3 regions of the Actinocorallia sp. B10E7 genome follow, and region 2 is predicted to be linked to each of the others. Evidence: riboswitches for the same ligand, from Rfam matches in the RefSeq annotation. Region 2 holds a riboswitch; each other region holds the start of a gene.
What was found. Region 2 has a riboswitch for cobalamin ahead of ABGB12_RS16765 (ABC transporter substrate-binding protein). Riboswitches for the same ligand answer to the same signal wherever they lie in the genome.
Positions count from the first base shown of each region.

Region 1: linked by a shared signal. The riboswitch ahead of cobN (cobaltochelatase subunit CobN) and the one ahead of ABGB12_RS16765 (ABC transporter substrate-binding protein) in region 2 are both predicted to bind cobalamin.
Region 3: linked by a shared signal. The riboswitch ahead of ABGB12_RS30190 (VWA domain-containing protein) and the one ahead of ABGB12_RS16765 (ABC transporter substrate-binding protein) in region 2 are both predicted to bind cobalamin.

Region 1 is NZ_JBDPLZ010000012.1:49,105-54,309, reverse strand. It holds gene cobN (cobaltochelatase subunit CobN) at 1-3,176, opposite strand, end outside; cobalamin riboswitch at 3,471-3,682, opposite strand; gene ABGB12_RS30295 (nitrite reductase) at 3,731-4,621, shown strand; gene ABGB12_RS30290 (precorrin-8X methylmutase) at 4,772-5,205, shown strand, end outside.
Region 2 is NZ_JBDPLZ010000004.1:633,213-638,417, reverse strand. It holds gene ABGB12_RS16780 (hypothetical protein) at 1-66, shown strand, start outside; gene ABGB12_RS16775 (hypothetical protein) at 63-1,556, shown strand; gene ABGB12_RS16770 (AAA family ATPase) at 1,543-2,844, shown strand; cobalamin riboswitch at 2,848-2,975, shown strand; gene ABGB12_RS16765 (ABC transporter substrate-binding protein) at 3,054-3,962, shown strand; gene ABGB12_RS16760 (iron ABC transporter permease) at 3,968-5,014, shown strand; gene ABGB12_RS16755 (ABC transporter ATP-binding protein) at 5,011-5,205, shown strand, end outside.
Region 3 is NZ_JBDPLZ010000012.1:27,243-32,447, reverse strand. It holds gene ABGB12_RS30205 (hypothetical protein) at 1-192, shown strand, start outside; gene ABGB12_RS30200 (SAM-dependent methyltransferase) at 233-1,024, opposite strand; gene cbiE (precorrin-6y C5,15-methyltransferase (decarboxylating) subunit CbiE) at 997-2,205, opposite strand; cobalamin riboswitch at 2,269-2,402, shown strand; gene ABGB12_RS30190 (VWA domain-containing protein) at 2,424-4,469, shown strand; gene cobO (cob(I)yrinic acid a,c-diamide adenosyltransferase) at 4,469-5,083, shown strand; gene ABGB12_RS30180 (cobyrinate a,c-diamide synthase) at 5,077-5,205, shown strand, end outside.

The DNA.
Region 1 (5,205 bases), on a different contig from region 2:
GTGGCGATCATGCCGCCGTGGTACTGAAAATAATCGTCGGAGTCGGCGATGTCGTGTTCGCGGGTGTCGATGTTCTTGGCGGCGACCGTGATCCGGCTGTAGTTGGCGCGCAGGTCCTCCTCGGCGGGGACGCCGTCGAGGCCGCGACCGTAGGCGAAACCGCCCCAGGCGGTGTAGACCTGGGCGAGATCGGCGTCGTCGCGCCAGTTCCCGGCCTCGATGACCTGCAGGATGCCCGCCCCGTACGAGCCGGGCTTGGAGCCGAAGATCCGGGTGGTGGCGCGCCGTTCGTCGCCGTGCGCGGCCAGGTCGGCGCGGGCGTGGGCGCGGACGAAGTTCTGCTCGTCAGGTTCGTCCAGTTCGGCGACGAGCCGGACGGCGTCGTCGAGCATCGCGATGACGTGCGGGAACGCGTCGCGGAAGAAACCGGAGATCCGGACGGTGACGTCGATGCGGGGCCGTCCCAGCTCCTCGATCGGGATGACGGCCAGCCCGTTCACGCGCCGGGACGCCTCGTCCCATTCGGGGCGCACCCCGAGCAGCGCGAGGACTTCGGCGATGTCGTCGCCGGACGTGCGCATCGCCGACGTCCCCCACACCGACAGGCCGACCGAGCGCGGGTACTCACCGGTGTCCTCCAGGTGCCGGGCCAGCAGCGACTCGGCGATGGAGCGGCCCGTCTCGTAGGCGAGGCGGGACGGCACGGCCTTCGGGTCGACGGTGTAGAAGTTGCGGCCGGTCGGCAGGACGTTGACCAGTCCGCGCAGCGGCGAGCCGGACGGCCCTGCGGGGATGAAGCCGCCGTCGAGCGCGTGCAGGACGGCGTCGATCTCTCCGCCGGTGGCCGCGAGCCGCGGGACGACCTGCCGGGCCGCGAACTCCAGCACCTTCGCGACGGTCTCGTCGTCCCGGCCGAGGCGGTCCCGGACGAGGCCGGGGATCTTCGCGGGGTCCCAGCCCGCGTCCTCCAGGCCCGAGACCAGGGAACGTGCCGTCTCCTCGGCGGCGTCGACCTCGGCAGCGGGCGCGTCCTGCTTCAAACCCAACGCCGCGCGCAGTCCCGGCAGCGCCTTGGTGTCGCCGCCCCAGATCTGGGTGGCGCGCAGGATCGCCAGCACGAGATCGACCCTGGCCGGGCCCTCCGGCGCCTGGCCGAGCACGTGCAGGCCGTCGCGGATCTGCGCGTCCTTGATCTCGCACAGCCAGCCGTCGACGTGCAGGAGGAAGTCGTCGAACTCCTCGTCGTCGGGCCGCTCGTCCAGGCCGAGGTCGCGGTTGATCTGGGCCTGCTGGAGCAGCGTCCAGATGCGGGCGCGGATCGCCGGGAGCTTGGGCGGGTCCATGGACGCGATGTTGGCGTGCTCGTCGAGGAGCTGCTCGAGCTTCGCGATGTCGCCGTACGTCTCGGCCCGCGCCATCGGCGGCACCAGGTGGTCGACGATCACGGCGTGCGCGCGGCGCTTGGCCTGCGCGCCTTCGCCGGGGTCGTTGATGAGGAACGGGTAGACGAACGGCAGGTTCCCGAGGGCGGCGTCCGTCGCACACGCCGCGGACATCCCGGCGTTCTTGCCGGGCAGCCACTCCAGCGAGCCGTGCTTGCCGAGATGGACGACGGCGTGCGCGCCGAAGCCGCGTTCAATCCAGCGGTAGGCCGCCAGGTAGTGGTGCGACGGCGGCATGTCGGGATCGTGGTAGATCGCCACGGGGTTCTCGCCGAAGCCTCGCGGAGGCTGGATGAGGATGACGACGTTCCCGGCCCGCAGCACGGCCAGCACGAGTTCGTCGTCCTCGTTGACGAACAGCTTCCCGGGGGCGGGCCCCCACGCTTCCGTCATCGCGTCGGTGAGCTCGGCGGGCAGGCCTTCGATCCACTCGCGGTAGTCGGCGGCCGGGATGCGCACGGCGCTCCCGGCGAGCTGGGCGTCGGTCAGCCACTCCTCGTCCTGGCCGCCGGCCTCGATGAGCGCGTGGATGAGGGCGTTGCCGGCGGTGGTGTCGGGGGCCTCGCCCTCGACGGGCGGCAGCGGGTCGAGGCCGGGGAGCTCGCCGGGAGCGCCCAGGTCGTAGCCGTGTTCGCGCATCGCGCGCAGCAGGCGGACGGCGGAGACCGGGGTGTCCAGGCCGACGGCGTTGCCGATGCGGCTGTGCTTCGTCGGGTAGGCCGAGAGCACGATCGCGACGCGGCGCTCGGCCGCAGGGACGCGCCGCAGCCGCGCGTGGGCGACGGCGATGCCCGCGACCCGGGCGGCCCGTTCGGGGTGCGCGACGTAGCGGGGCAGGCCGTCCTCGTCGATTTCCTTGAACGAGAACGGCACCGTGATGAGGCGCCCGTCGAACTCGGGGATCGCGATCTGGGTGGCGGAGTCCAGCGGGGAGACGCCGTCGTCGGAGCCCTCCCAGGCCTCGCGCGACCAGGTCAGGCACAGCGCCTGCAGGATCGGGACGTCCAGGGCGCGCATCCGCTCGACGTCCCAGGCCTCGTCGTCTCCCCCGGCGCTCGCGGCGGCCGGGGAGGTGCCGCCGGCGGCCAGGACCGTGACGATGATCGCGTCGAACGCGGCGAGCTCGGCGTAGAGCTCGTCGGAGGCCGAGCGCAGCGAGGAGACGTAGAGCGGGACGCCGACGGCTTCACCGGTCGCGTCGATCGCGTCGGCGAGGGCGTGCGCGAAGGCGTTGTTCCCGCTGGTCTCGTGGGCGCGGTAGTACAGGATGCCGATCTTGGGCAGGTCGCCCGGCGGGATGTCCCGCGCCGCATGGCCCCAGTCGGGGACGACCGCCGGGGGCTCGAAGCCGACGCCGGTGAGCAGCACCGTGTCGGTGAGGAAGGCGTGGAGCTGGGCGAGGTTGCCGGGCCCTCCCTGTGCCAGGTAGCGGTGGGCCTCGGCCGCGACGCCGACGGGCACCGTCGAAAGCGCCATCAGCGCGGCGTCCGGGGTCTGCTCGCCGCCGAGGACGACGAACGGCACGTCCCGCGCGGCGATCGCGTCGAGGCCGTCCTGCCAGGAGCGAGCCGTGCCGAGGATCCGCACGACGACGAGTTCCGCGCCGTCGAGCAGGCCGGGCAGGTCGATGGCGACGTCGAGCCGGGAGGGGTTGCCGAGCGCGTAGTCGGATCCGGACGCGCGGGCCGACAGCAGGTCGGTGTCGGACGTGGACAGCAGGGCGATGCGCGTCATGACTCTCCTCGGTCGCGAGATGCGAGGGGACGGGTGAGTTCTCTGCTCAACGAGGGATCGGCCGGCTGGAGGAAGGAGGCCGAGGCTCCCGGCAGGCTTCGCGCCAAGCCGAGCAGCTCGCCCCTGCGGGTGGCTTCCCCCGGTGGCATCCCGGCCGGCACTGCGGCGGTCCCGCCGTCCGGCTCCCCGCTCAGCATGAGTGCCGCGGCACGACGCACCGCCTGCGGGCAGGGGGATGCGGATCGCGGCAGGGCACGGGCGTTCGACTGCGCATTTCTACTTCCAGACCCTCGTGGAAACATGACGCGCCCCGGCCGGTCTCCTGGCTCACGCGTCAGCGCCGTACGTCCGGCCTTCCCGGACTGGCGTCCAGTGGCCTCCGACGAGCGGGCTCGTCGGCGAGGGTCGTACGACTCGGCGTTCACAGTGGCGAGGGCCGCGCCGGATTCACACCGGCTTCCCGAGCACCAAGGCAGAAGCAATGTACCAGCGTCCGACGACACCACTGATGTCCATCATGCGCCGTTCGGGAGCATCTGCAGCGCTGTGGCACCATGGCGCCCGTGACCCGTGACCGTGCCGACCGATGCCCCGGCGTGCTGCGACCCTGGATCGCCGACGACGGCGCCCTCATCAGGCTGCGCCTCGTCGGCGGCGAACTCGACGCCGACGCGCTGCGCCGCCTCGCCGCGATCGCCGAGACCTTCGGCGACGGGAACCTGCACCTCACCAGCCGCGCCAACCTGCAGATCCGCGGCATCGCCCACGCCGGCGACCGCCTCTCCCCCGATCTCGTCGACGCCGTGCGCGCCACCGGCCTGCTGCCCAGCCCGGCCCATGACCGGGTGCGCAACATCCTGGTCTCCCCGCTGACCGGGCTGGCCTCCGGACGCGCGAACCTGCGCCCGGTCGCCGCCGAACTCGACCGGCTCCTGTGCGCCGATCCCGGACTCGCCGCCCTGCCCGGAAAGTTCCTGTTCTGCCTGGACGACGGCCGCGGCGACGTGTCCGCCGGACGCCTCGACCTCGGCCTGTTCGCCCTGGACGCCTCCCGCGCCCGACTCCGGATCGGCACCGCCCACCAGGGTCCCGTCGTCCCGCTCTCCGAAGCACCCGAGGCGCTCCTCGCCTTCGCCCGAAAGTTCCTGCGCGCCCGGGGAACCGGCGACTCCGCCGCCTGGCACGTCGACGAACTCCCCCGGACCGGACGCGAACTGCTCGACGCCCCGCCGCCCGAGCAGCGGTGCCCCGACCCCGTCGCGACCGTGCCGCCGTTCGGTGGGATCGAGCAGGACGACGGACGTCAGGCCGGGCATTTCGCCGTACCGGACGGCCTCCTTCCCGCGCGGGAAGCCGTCCGGTTGGCGTCGCTGGGCTCGCGGGCCATCGTGACGCCCTGGCACAGCATCATCATTCCCGATATGTCCGCTTCGGAGTTGTTTTGATCTCCTTCTCGTCCTGATGAAACGGAGTTCCCGCGGCCGGCCGCGGGGCTCTCCCACCGATCCGCGGATGTCGCCGCCCCGCGCGCCTTCGACCTTCGCGGCTTCGCCGTGCCCTCCCCGGCTGAGGCCGGGGTCTTCCTAGGAGTTTCGATGAACCCGACTCGCCCGACCAGGCGGTTCGCCTATGCCGACGACGGGGCCGCGATCTACGTGGACTCGTTCGCGACCATCCGCGCCGAGAGCGACTTCTCGCACCTGCCGGCCGACGCCGAGAAGGTGGCCGTCCGCATGGTTCACGCCACCGGGCAGGTGGACCTCGCCGGGGACCTCGTCGTCCACGAGCGTCTGGTGTCGGCGGCCCGCGCCGCGCTGGAGGCGGGAGCGCCGATCCTCACCGACGCCAACATGGTCGCCTCCGGGGTGACCCGCGCCCGGCTGCCGAAGGACAACGAGGTGCTCTGCCTCCTGCGCGACCCGCGCGTCCCGGACCTCGCCCGACAGTGGGGCACGACCCGCTCGGCCGCCGCGGTGTCGTTGTGGGCCGACCGGCTGGAGGGCGCGGTCGTCGCGATCGGGAACGCCCC
Region 2 (5,205 bases):
GGCCTGGAGGAGATCGCGGCGGAGCTGCGCGAGGCCCGGCGGCTGCTGGCGGAGCTGCGCGCATGAGCCTGCTCACCGCTCTGGCCCGGATGGAGGCGCTGCGGGACGGGCGGGCGGTGCCGCTGGCCACCGTCCGGCACGTCCGGCTGGCCGAGCATCCCACGGTGCTGGTCCCGCTGCGGCTGGCCGGGGAGGCCGCCGCGCCGCTGGCCGTGATGGCCGGCACCCGCCGGGAGGAGCCGCGCCTGTTCGTCGTGCCGCAGCCGCGCAACCGCGACCTTCGGTTCGCCTTCTTCGCCGATCTCGCCGGGCTGGTACTGCAGGCGGTCGCCGCCGCCCAGCTCTCGGCCGAGACACTGGAGATCAAGCGCGGCGAGCGCAAGGGCGAGACCTACCAGCGGTTCCTCGACGCGCCTCAGCTGCTGGTGCCCAACCAGGGCGGCATCGAGTTCCTGCGGCTCACCGGCCGCTCCACCCGCTTCCGCCAGAGCGAGGGCGAGTGGCCGGTGCCCGAGGAGGTGCCGCTGCTGGGCCGCTGGCTGACCTGGTTCGCCGACCGGTCGGACTACCCGGGCTCCAGCGTCCTGTGCGCGATGACCGACCTGCTGTCCCTGCACTGGGCGACCGGGCAGAGCCCGCTGGAGGACGGCAACCTGGCCGCGCAGCTCGCCTGGATCGACCCGCCGCCCGGGCGCACCGGCCCGGAGGCCGCGCTGGAGGCCGAGGACCCGCTGCTGCATCCGCCCGCGGGCCCCACCACCGACCCGTCGTTCGACAACGAGGTGCTGGCCCCGTTGATGGCCGCCTACGACCTGGCCGAGGACGACGGCCCGGCCCGCCAGTTCGCCGCCGAGCGCGTCGCCAAGGCGCTGTCCACCCAGCTCGAGCCGACCTGGGAGCTGATGTGGCGCGGGGTGGAACTGCTGCGTTCCCTGCCCGAGGCGCCCAGCGTCCCCCAGCGGTTCGAGGGCGACCGGCAGTCCTTCACCAATTTCGAGGAGTCGCTGGCCGAGGGCGCGCCGCAGGCCCGCAGGGACGGCGCGGTCGCGGCCGCGCGGCGGCTGGCCTCGCTGGAGGGCGCCGCCTCCCGGTACGCCGTCCAGCGGGCCCTGGACGACCCGCTGGTGCTGGCCGAGCACCGGCTGAACGGCGAGGCCTTCAGCGGCGAGGTCGTCTGGACCGATCCGGAGAACGTCAACTCCAAGGGTCTGCGCCGTCCGCTGGTGCGGATCGCCACCGATGACAGGCTGCGCGTCGAGCCCGGCAAGGTCGTGCACAACACCGCCCGCTCGCAGAAGGCCGAGGTGGTGGAAGCGGGCGAGGGAGAGGTGCTGCTGCGCATCGAGAACGGCATGGGCAACTCACGCAAGCCCAACCCCGGCTCGATCCCCGAACCCGGCGACCGGATGTGCTTCACCACCTTCACCGACGAGTTCCGGCCGGGCGCCAATCTGCCCGATCCGGAGGAGACCCCCTGGACGCACGGCGGGCCGCCCGAGCCGTACGAGCCGCCGAACGAGACCGTCGCCGAGGAGATGAGCCATGAGTCAGCCTGAGTCGCCCGGCGCGCGAGCCGACGCGGTCGTCTCGGACGTGCTGGCGCTCCTGACCGGCGGCGAGCACCGCGGTGTCGTCGTGGACTCCCCGCCCGGCGCGGGCAAGTCCACGCTGGTGGTCAAGGCCACGCTGCACCTGACGGACGCCGGCGAGCGGCTGATGATCGTGGCGCAGACCAACGAGCAGGTCGACGACCTCATCGAGCGGATCTGCGCCAAGGCCCCCGAGCTGGTGATCGGCCGGCTGTCCGCCGGGGACTACCAGCCCAGCGAGCGGGTCAAGCGGCCGAACGTCCTGGTCAGCCCGAAGTCCGAGGCGCTGGCCGGGGCTCCCGTCGTCATCGCGACCGCGGCCAAGTGGGCGACGCTCGGCGAGGGCACCTGGCCGTGGGCGATCATCGACGAGGCGTACCAGATGCGCTCGGACGCGCTGCTGCGCATCGCCTGCCGGTTCGAGCGCGCGCTGTTCGTGGGCGATCCGGGCCAGCTCGACCCGTTCTCGACCGTGGACGCCGAGCGCTGGGCGGGCCAGTCGTGGGACCCGACGCAGTCGGCGGTCTCGGTGCTGCTGGCGCACAACCCCGACCTGCCGGTGCGCCGGCTCCCGGTGTCGTGGCGGCTGCCCGCGTCGGCGGCGCCGGTCGTGTCGGACGCGTTCTACCCCTACACCCCCTTCGAGGCCGGCACCGGGCCCGGTGACAGGCTGCTGCGCTTCGGGGCCAGAGGCATGGGCGCCCACGACGACGTGCTGGACATCGCGGCGGCGTCCGGGTGGGGGCTGTACGAGCTGCCCGCGCGGCACACCATCAGGACCGACTCCGAGGCGGTGGCCGCGACGGCGGCGCTGGCCGTCCGGGTGCTGCAGCGCGGCGCGGTGGCCGTCTCCGACGGAGAGGAGTCCCCGGTGACGGCCGAGCGGATCGCGGTCGGCGCGGCGCACCGCGACCAGGTCGCGGCCATCAAACAGCTGCTGCGCGGCACCGGCATCACGGTGGACACCGCCAACCGGCTGCAGGGCCGCGAGTACGACGTGACGGTCGTCCTACACCCGCTGTCGGGGCGGCGTGACGCGACCGAGTTCCACCTTCAGGCCGGACGGCTGTGCGTGCTCGCCTCCCGGCACAGGCACGCCTGCCTGGTGGTGGCGCGGGCCGGCATCCCGGAGCTGCTGGACGCCCACCCCTCGACCGGGCCGGTCCATCTGGGGGTTCCGATCAAGTTCCCGGACGGCTGGGAGGCCAACCAGTCGGTGCTCGCCCATCTGGAGTCCTACAAGGTCGCCGTCTGACGCCTTTCCGCAGGCTGATACGGTTCAGCCGCACATGGGAGCGAAGTCCGGTGAGATTCCGGCGCTGTCCCGCAACTGTGGTGGCCCCCGAGGCCCGAGCCAGGACGCCTTCCGTGCGCGCGACGAACCGGCCCTCGAGGAAGGGTGAGCCGTCCCTTCCGGGCAAGCTCACCTCCCTCCGGGGTCCCCCCTTACGGAAGGTTGTGAAGATGCGGCGCATCATCGGCGCGCTCCTGCTCCTCGTACCGCTCGCCGCGGGCTGCGGAGGCTCCGAAGGCGCGGACGGCGAGGACCGTCCGGCCACCGGTTCCCTGACCGTCGAGGCGGCCAACGGCGAGGTGACCCTCCCCTCCGCCGCGAAGCGCATCGTCTCGCTCTCCCCCACCGGCACCGAGATGCTGTTCGCGATCGGGGCGGGCGGCCAGGTCGTCGCGGCCGACGACTACTCCACCTACCCGAAGGAGGCTCCGCGCACGGAGCTGTCGGGTTTCCAGCCGAACGCCGAGGCCATCGCCGGGTACAAGCCCGACCTCGTGGTCATCGCCACCGACCAGGGCGGCATCCTGGCGGCCCTGGAGAAGCTGAAGATCCCGGTCCTGCACGAGCCCGCGGCCGAGAAGCTCGACGACTCCTACGACCAGATCGCCGACCTGGGCACGGTGACCGGGCACGAGAAGGAGGCCGCGGACCTCGTCTCGGACATGAAGAAGCGAATCGACGCCGCGGTGAAGGCAGCGCCGAACGGCTCGGGCCTCACCTACTACCACGAGCTCGACCAGAGCATGTACACGGTGACGTCCAAGACGTTCGTCGGCCAGGTCTACTCCCTCTTCGGGCTGCAGAACATCGCTGACAAGGCCGACAAGCAGGGCAGCGGTTATCCGCAGCTGTCCGCCGAGTCGCTGGTCAAGGACGACCCGAAGTTCATCTTCCTGTCCCACCCCAAGGGCACCGGCGACTCGCCGGAGACCGTCGTGAAGCGGCCCGGCTGGGCCGGTCTGACCGCGGTGAAGGACGGGCACGTCTTCACCCTGGACGACGACATCTCCTCCCGCTGGGGCCCGCGCCTGCCCGACCTGGTCGAGGACATCTCCGAAGCCGTCAAGCGGGCGGCCTGACCGTCATGCGGCTCCGCCCCCGGCCGGTCACGCCGCCGTCCGCGCGTGAGGCGCGGACGCGGCTCCGGCCGCTCCCCCTGGGCGTCGCGGCGGCGCTGCTGCTGGGCGCCATGGCGGCGGGGCTCCTGGCGGGCGCCGTCCCCCTGCCGCCAGGCGAGGTGCTGCGCGCCGTCCTCGGCCTGGACACCGGCCTGTCCCCCATGGAACACGCGCTGCTGTTCGAGCTGAGGCTGCCGCGTGTGCTGCTGGGCGCGCTGGTGGGCGGGCTGCTGGCGGTCGCGGGCGCCGGCTACCAGGGGGTCCTGCGCAACCCGCTGGCCGACCCGTACCTGCTGGGCGCCTCGGCGGGGGCGGGGCTCGGCGCCACCCTGGTGATCGTCCACCTGCCGGTGCCCGCCGCCGTCGGGGTGCCGCTGGCGGCGTTCACCGGGGCGCTGGCGGGCGTGGCCCTCGCCTACGCGATGGGACGGGCGGCCGGGCCCGGCACCGGGACCCTGATCCTGGCCGGGGTCGCGGTCTCCTCGTTCCTGTCCGCGGCGCAGACCTTCGTCCAGCAGGCCGGGGTCGACGAGCTGCAGCGGATCTACTCCTGGATCCTGGGCGGGCTGTCCGGGGCGTCCTGGGACACCCTCTGGATGGTCCTGCCCTACGCGGCGGTCTCGACGGGCGTGCTGCTGGTGCACGGCCGCCTGCTGGACGTGCTGGCCGTCGGCGACGACGAGGCCGCCTCCCTTGGCGTGAACGCCGCCCGGATCCGGCTGGCTGTGCTGGCCGCGGCGTCGCTGGCCACCGCCTCGGCCGTGGCGGTCAGCGGGCTCATCGGGTTCGTGGGCATCGTGGTGCCGCACGCGGTCCGGCGGCTGGCGGGCGGGTCCTACCGGGTCCTGCTGCCGCTGTCGCTGCTGGCCGGGGGCGCCTTCCTGGTCCTGGCCGACCTGCTGGCCCGGACGCTGCTGTCCCCGGGCGAACTGCCGCTCGGCGTGGTCACCGCGTTCGTCGGCACCCCGTTCTTCCTGGCGGTGCTGCGCTCCACCCGGGGCGGGGCATCATGATCGTCGTGGAGGGGCTCGGGGTGGCGCGGGACCGCTGCCCCGTGCTGCGGGAGGTCGGGCTGACCGCCGGGGAGGGCTCCTGGACCGCGGTGATCGGGCCGAACGGGGCCGGCAAGTCGACCCTGCTCCAGGCGATCGCCGGACTACTGCCGCACACCGGGCGCATCCGGCTGAACGGACGGGAGGGGCTG
Region 3 (5,205 bases), on a different contig from region 2:
GGTTCGGCGGTCGCGCTCGGAGGCGAGTGTCCGGCGGACACCGTGCTGGTCGGCGGGGCTTTCAACGCCACGTCACCGGTCCTCTCGCAGAGCTCCCAGCCGTCCGTCCGGCAGTGGCAGGGGACCTTCTCCAGCGAGAACGGGTCGCCGGGAAGCGTGACGGTATCGTCGGTCTGCATGCCCACGTCGTGAGCGCGCCCGGTGAGGGCGGGCCGGCCGGGGATGGAGGGACTCAGTCCTCGCGGGCCGTAAGGCGGCGTTCCCTGCGGGCGTCGTACAGGTAGGACTCCCGGCCTCGGCGAGCCTCGGGGTCCAGGGCGCGGCCCACCAGGATGACGGCGGCCTGTCTCAGGCCGTGGGCCTCCACCTGGTCGGCGATGTCGGACAGGGTGCCGGTGAGGATGAGCTCGGCGGGCTGGGAGGCGTTGGCGACGACGACGGCGGGGCAGTCGAGGCCGTACTCGGGGACGAGTTCGGCCGCCAGGTGCCGGACGCGGGTGATGGCCAGGTGCAGGACGAGGGTGGCTCGGGTCCTGGCGAAGGCCGCGAGGGATTCGGTTTCCGGCATGGCGGTGGATCTGGCCCGGGTGCGGGTGAGGACGACGGACTGGGCCAGCAGCGGGACTGTCAGCTCCCGGCCGAGGAGGGCCGCCGCCGCCGCGTAGGCGGGGACGCCGGGGGTCACGTCCCAGGGGACGCCGCGCTCGTCCAGGCGGCTGGTCTGCTCCGCCAGGGCCGAGTAGAGCGACGGGTCGCCCGAGCAGAGGCGGACGACGTCGCGGCCCGCGTGGTGGGCGTCGGCCAGGTGGGCGACGATCCGGTCGAGGTCCAGGTGCCGGGTGTCGATGAGGACGGCGTCGTCACGGCAGTGGGACAGCACGTGCTCGTCGATGTAGGTGCCGGGGTAGAGGCAGACGTCCGCGCGTTCCAGCAGCTTGACGGCGCGCAGGGTGAGCAGGTCGGCGGCGCCGGGTCCGGCTCCGACGAAGTGGACGGTCACTGTGCTTCCTTTCTGAGCGACCATTGGGTGACGGTCCTGGAGGGGGTCCAGCCGTCGAACGCGCCCAGGGGCGCCAGCTGCTCGACGCTCAGGCGCACCAGCTCGCCGCCGAGTTCGCGGTACTTGGCCGCCAGCAGCACCTCCGTCTGCAGGGTGACGCCGTGAACGACCAGGCGGCCGCCCGGGCGGAGAGCCCGCAGGCAGTGCTCGAGCACGCCCTCACGGGTGGCTCCGCCGCCGACGAAGACCGCGTCGGGGGCTTCCAGGCCGTCCAGGGCCTCGGGCGCACGGCCGTGCACGACCCGCAGGGCGGGAACGCCGAGGGCCGCCGCGTTCGCCTCGATCCTGCGGGCCCGTTCGGGATGGGACTCGACGGCGACGGTCCGGCAGGAGGCGTCGGTGCGCATCCACTCGATGCCGACCGAGCCCGCGCCCGCGCCCACGTCCCACAACAACTGGCCGGGCATCGGGGCGAGCCGAGCCAGCGCGGAAGCCCGGACGTCCCGTTTGGTGAGCTGGCCGTCGTGCTCGAACGCCTCGTCGGGCAAGCCCGCCACCAGCGATTTTCCGGCCGGGGAACCGGCGCACTCGACCGCGACCACGTTCAGCGCCGGCGACCGCGCGGGCACGCCCTCGGCGGCGACCGCGCGGAACGCCGCCTCCTGGGCGGTGCCCAGGTCGGACAGGACCGTCAGCTCGCTCGTCCCGAACCCGGAGGCGACCAGGAGTTCGGCGACGCGGCGCGGGGTGGAGCCGTCGCCGGAGAGCACGAGGATCCGGCGGCCGGGGGTCAGCAGCCGCAGAAGGGTGCGCGGGTCCCGGCCGACGAGGCTGAGCACGGTCGTCGTCTCGGCGGGCCACCGCATCCGGGCGCGGGCCAGCGTGACCGACGAGAGGGCGGGGATGACCTCCACCCGCTCGGGGCCGAGCACGTCGATGAGGGTGCTGCCGACTCCCGACAGCAGCGGGTCGCCCGACGCCAGCACCACCGCGCCGCCGTCGCAGGACGCCAGCAGCTCGCGCAGCCCGGCGCGCAGCGGGGACGGCCAGCGCAGCCGCCGCTGCCCCTCGACCGGAGGCACCATCGCCAGGTGCCGTTCACCGCCGATCAGGGTCCCGGCGCGTTCGACGGTTCGGCGGGTCTCCTCGTCGAGCCGCGCCCAGCCGTCGGCGCCGATGCCGACCACGGTCACGCAGGAAGTCATGGCGCACGACCCTAGCGCTCGACCACCCGCGGTTCGTCCCGCCTTCTCCGGGGAGTAGCCTTGGCGCGTACTTCAGCACGAGGTGCCCCTCCGGGGGAGAATCTGGGAAGCCGGTGAAAGTCCGGCACAGGCCCGCTGCGGTGACTCAGGCGAAGACCTGGGAAGTCCGAAGACCGGCCTCGTGCGCTGATCGGCGGCACGACGAGCGGGAGCCTCACATGCCATCGCCTTTCCCCTTCAGCGCGGTCGTCGGCTCCGACGACATGGCGCTCGCCCTCACCCTCACCGCGGTCTCGCCGGCGGTCGGCGGCGTCCTGGTCCGGGGCGAGAAGGGCACAGCCAAGTCCACCATGGTCCGGGCACTGGCCCGGGTCCTGCCACCCATCGAGGTGATCGCGGGAGACCGTTTCTCCAGCGACCCGGCCGAGCGCGACCCGCTCTCCCCCGACGGCCCGTTCCCCGCGGACGCGCCCGTGGAGACCCGGCCGGTCCGGCTCGTCGAACTGCCCGTCGGCGCGACCGAGGACCGGGTGCTGGGCTCGCTGCACCTGGAGAAGGCCCTGGCCGAAGGCGTCACGGTCTACGAGCCGGGGCTGTTGGCGCGCGCCCACCGCGGCATCCTGTACGTCGACGAGGTGAACCTGCTGCACGACCACCTCGTCGACCTGCTGCTGGACGCCGCGGCGATGGGCCGCTCGACGGTCGAACGCGACGGGGTCTCCGTCGAACACGCCGCCCGGTTCGTCCTGGTGGGCACCATGAACCCCGAAGAGGGGGAGCTGCGGCCCCAGCTGCTCGACCGGTTCGGGCTGACCGTGGAGGTCGCGGCGCCCCGGGACCCGCGAACCAGGGTCGAGGTGGTCAAGCGGCGGCTGGCCTACGAGGCGGACCCGGACGGGTTCGCCGCGCGGTTCGCCGGCGCCGAGCAGGAGCTCACCCGCCGGATCCGCACGGCACGGGAACTGCTCGGCCGGGTCGTGCTCGGCGACGCGGCCCTGCTCAAGATCGCCGAGGTGTGCGCGGCCTTCGAGGTCGACGGCATGCGCGCCGACCTCGTCACGGCCCGCGCCGCCGCCGCCCACGCGGCCTGGCACGGCCGCGACGCCGTCACCCGCGAGGACATCCGGGCCGCCGCCCGCCTGTCACTTCCGCACCGGCGCCGCCGCAACCCGTTCGACGCGCCCGGAATCGACGAGGATCTGCTCGACGAGATCCTCGGCGACGAACTCCCTCCGGATCCGCCCCCGCCGTCCGGGCCTGAGCCCTCGGACCCGCCCCCCGGGCAGGACGAAGGCCCCGCGGACGAGGAGACCTGGACGCCCCTCGACGCCCACCAGAGCTCCGAGCCCGACGCCGGGCCGACCGAGCCGGGCGAAAACGGCGAAGAATCCGCCGAGAATCCTTCCGCGACGGACCCCGCGGATCCGGACTCCGGCGCGGCCGGTTTCAGCGTCGTCTCCCCCGGCACCCCCTACCGGTCCAGGATGTTCCGGGTTTCCGGCACCGGGACCGGCGAGGCCGGACGCAGGTCTCCGGCGCTCACCCGGACCGGGCGGCGGATCGGCGCCCGGCGGCCCGGCGAGGGGGCGGGTCAGGTCCACCTGCTGGAGACGTTCCGCGCGGCGGCCCCGCACCAGCGCGCACGCGGCCGCCGGGGCTCCGGCCTGCTGGTGCGCGGCGAGGACCTGCGGATCGCCGTCACCCAGGGCCGCGAGTCCAACCTGGTCCTGTTCTGCGTCGACGCCTCCGGCTCCATGGCCGCGCGCCGCCGCATGGCCCAGGTCAAGACGGCGATCGTCTCCCTGCTGCTCGACGCCTACCAGCGGCGCGACAAGGTGGGGCTGGTGACGTTCCGGCAGACGTCCGCCGAAGTGGTCCTGCCGCCGACCTCTTCGGTCGACGTCGCCGCCGCCCGCCTGGCCGAGCTGCCCGCGGGCGGCCGCACCCCGCTGGCCGAGGGCCTGCTCGCCGCGGCCGAGGTGCTGCGGCGGGAACGCCTGCGCGACCCTCGGCGCAGACCCCTGCTCGTCGTCGTCACCGACGGCCGGGCCACGGCGGGCCCCGACCCGGTGGCCAGGTCGCGACGAGCCGCCCGGTGGCTGGCCGACACGGGCGTGGCCGCGCTGGTCGTCGACTGTGAGACCGGCCGTTTCCGGATGGGCCTGGCCCGCCGGCTCAGCGGGGAACTCCGCGCCGAGTACGTGCCTCTCGGCGAGGTCGCCGCCGATGAACTGACCACCGCCGTCCGAGAGAGGATCGCCTGATGCCCCAGGGCCAGCCGCTGAACGTCCCCGAAGACGGGCTCACCACCCGGCAGCGGCGCAACCGGCCGCTGCTCGTGGTGCACACCGGCGACGGCAAGGGCAAGTCGACCGCCGCGTTCGGCCTGGCCATGCGCGGCTGGAACCAGGGCTGGAGCATCGGGGTGTTCCAGTTCGTGAAGTCCGCCAAGTGGCGGGTCGGCGAGCAGACCGTGCTGGAACGGCTCGGCCGGCTGCACGACGAGACGGGCGAGGGCGGACCCGTCGAGTGGCACAAGATGGGCTCGGGCTGGTCCTGGTCGCGCACTCAGGGGTCGGAGGCCGACCACGCGGCCGACGCCGCCGAAGGCTGGGCGGAGATCAAACGCCGGATCGCCGCCCGGACCCACGACCTGTACGTCCTGGACGAGTTCACCTACCCGATCGTCTGGGGCTGGGTCGACGTCGAGGACGTCGTCGAGACCTTCGTGAACCGGCCGGGGCGGCAGCACGTGGTGGTGACGGGGCGGCGGGCCCACCCCCGGCTGCTGGAGGCCGCCGACCTGGTGACCGAGATGGCCAAGGTCAAGCACCCGATGGACACCGGACAGAAGGGCCAGCGGGGCATCGAATGGTAGACCTGCCGCGCCTGGTCGTCGCCGCCCCCGCCTCCGGCCACGGCAAGACCACCGTGGCGACGGGCCTCATGGCGGCGCTCCGGGCGGCCGGACACCGGGTGTCCGGGCACAAGATCGGCCCC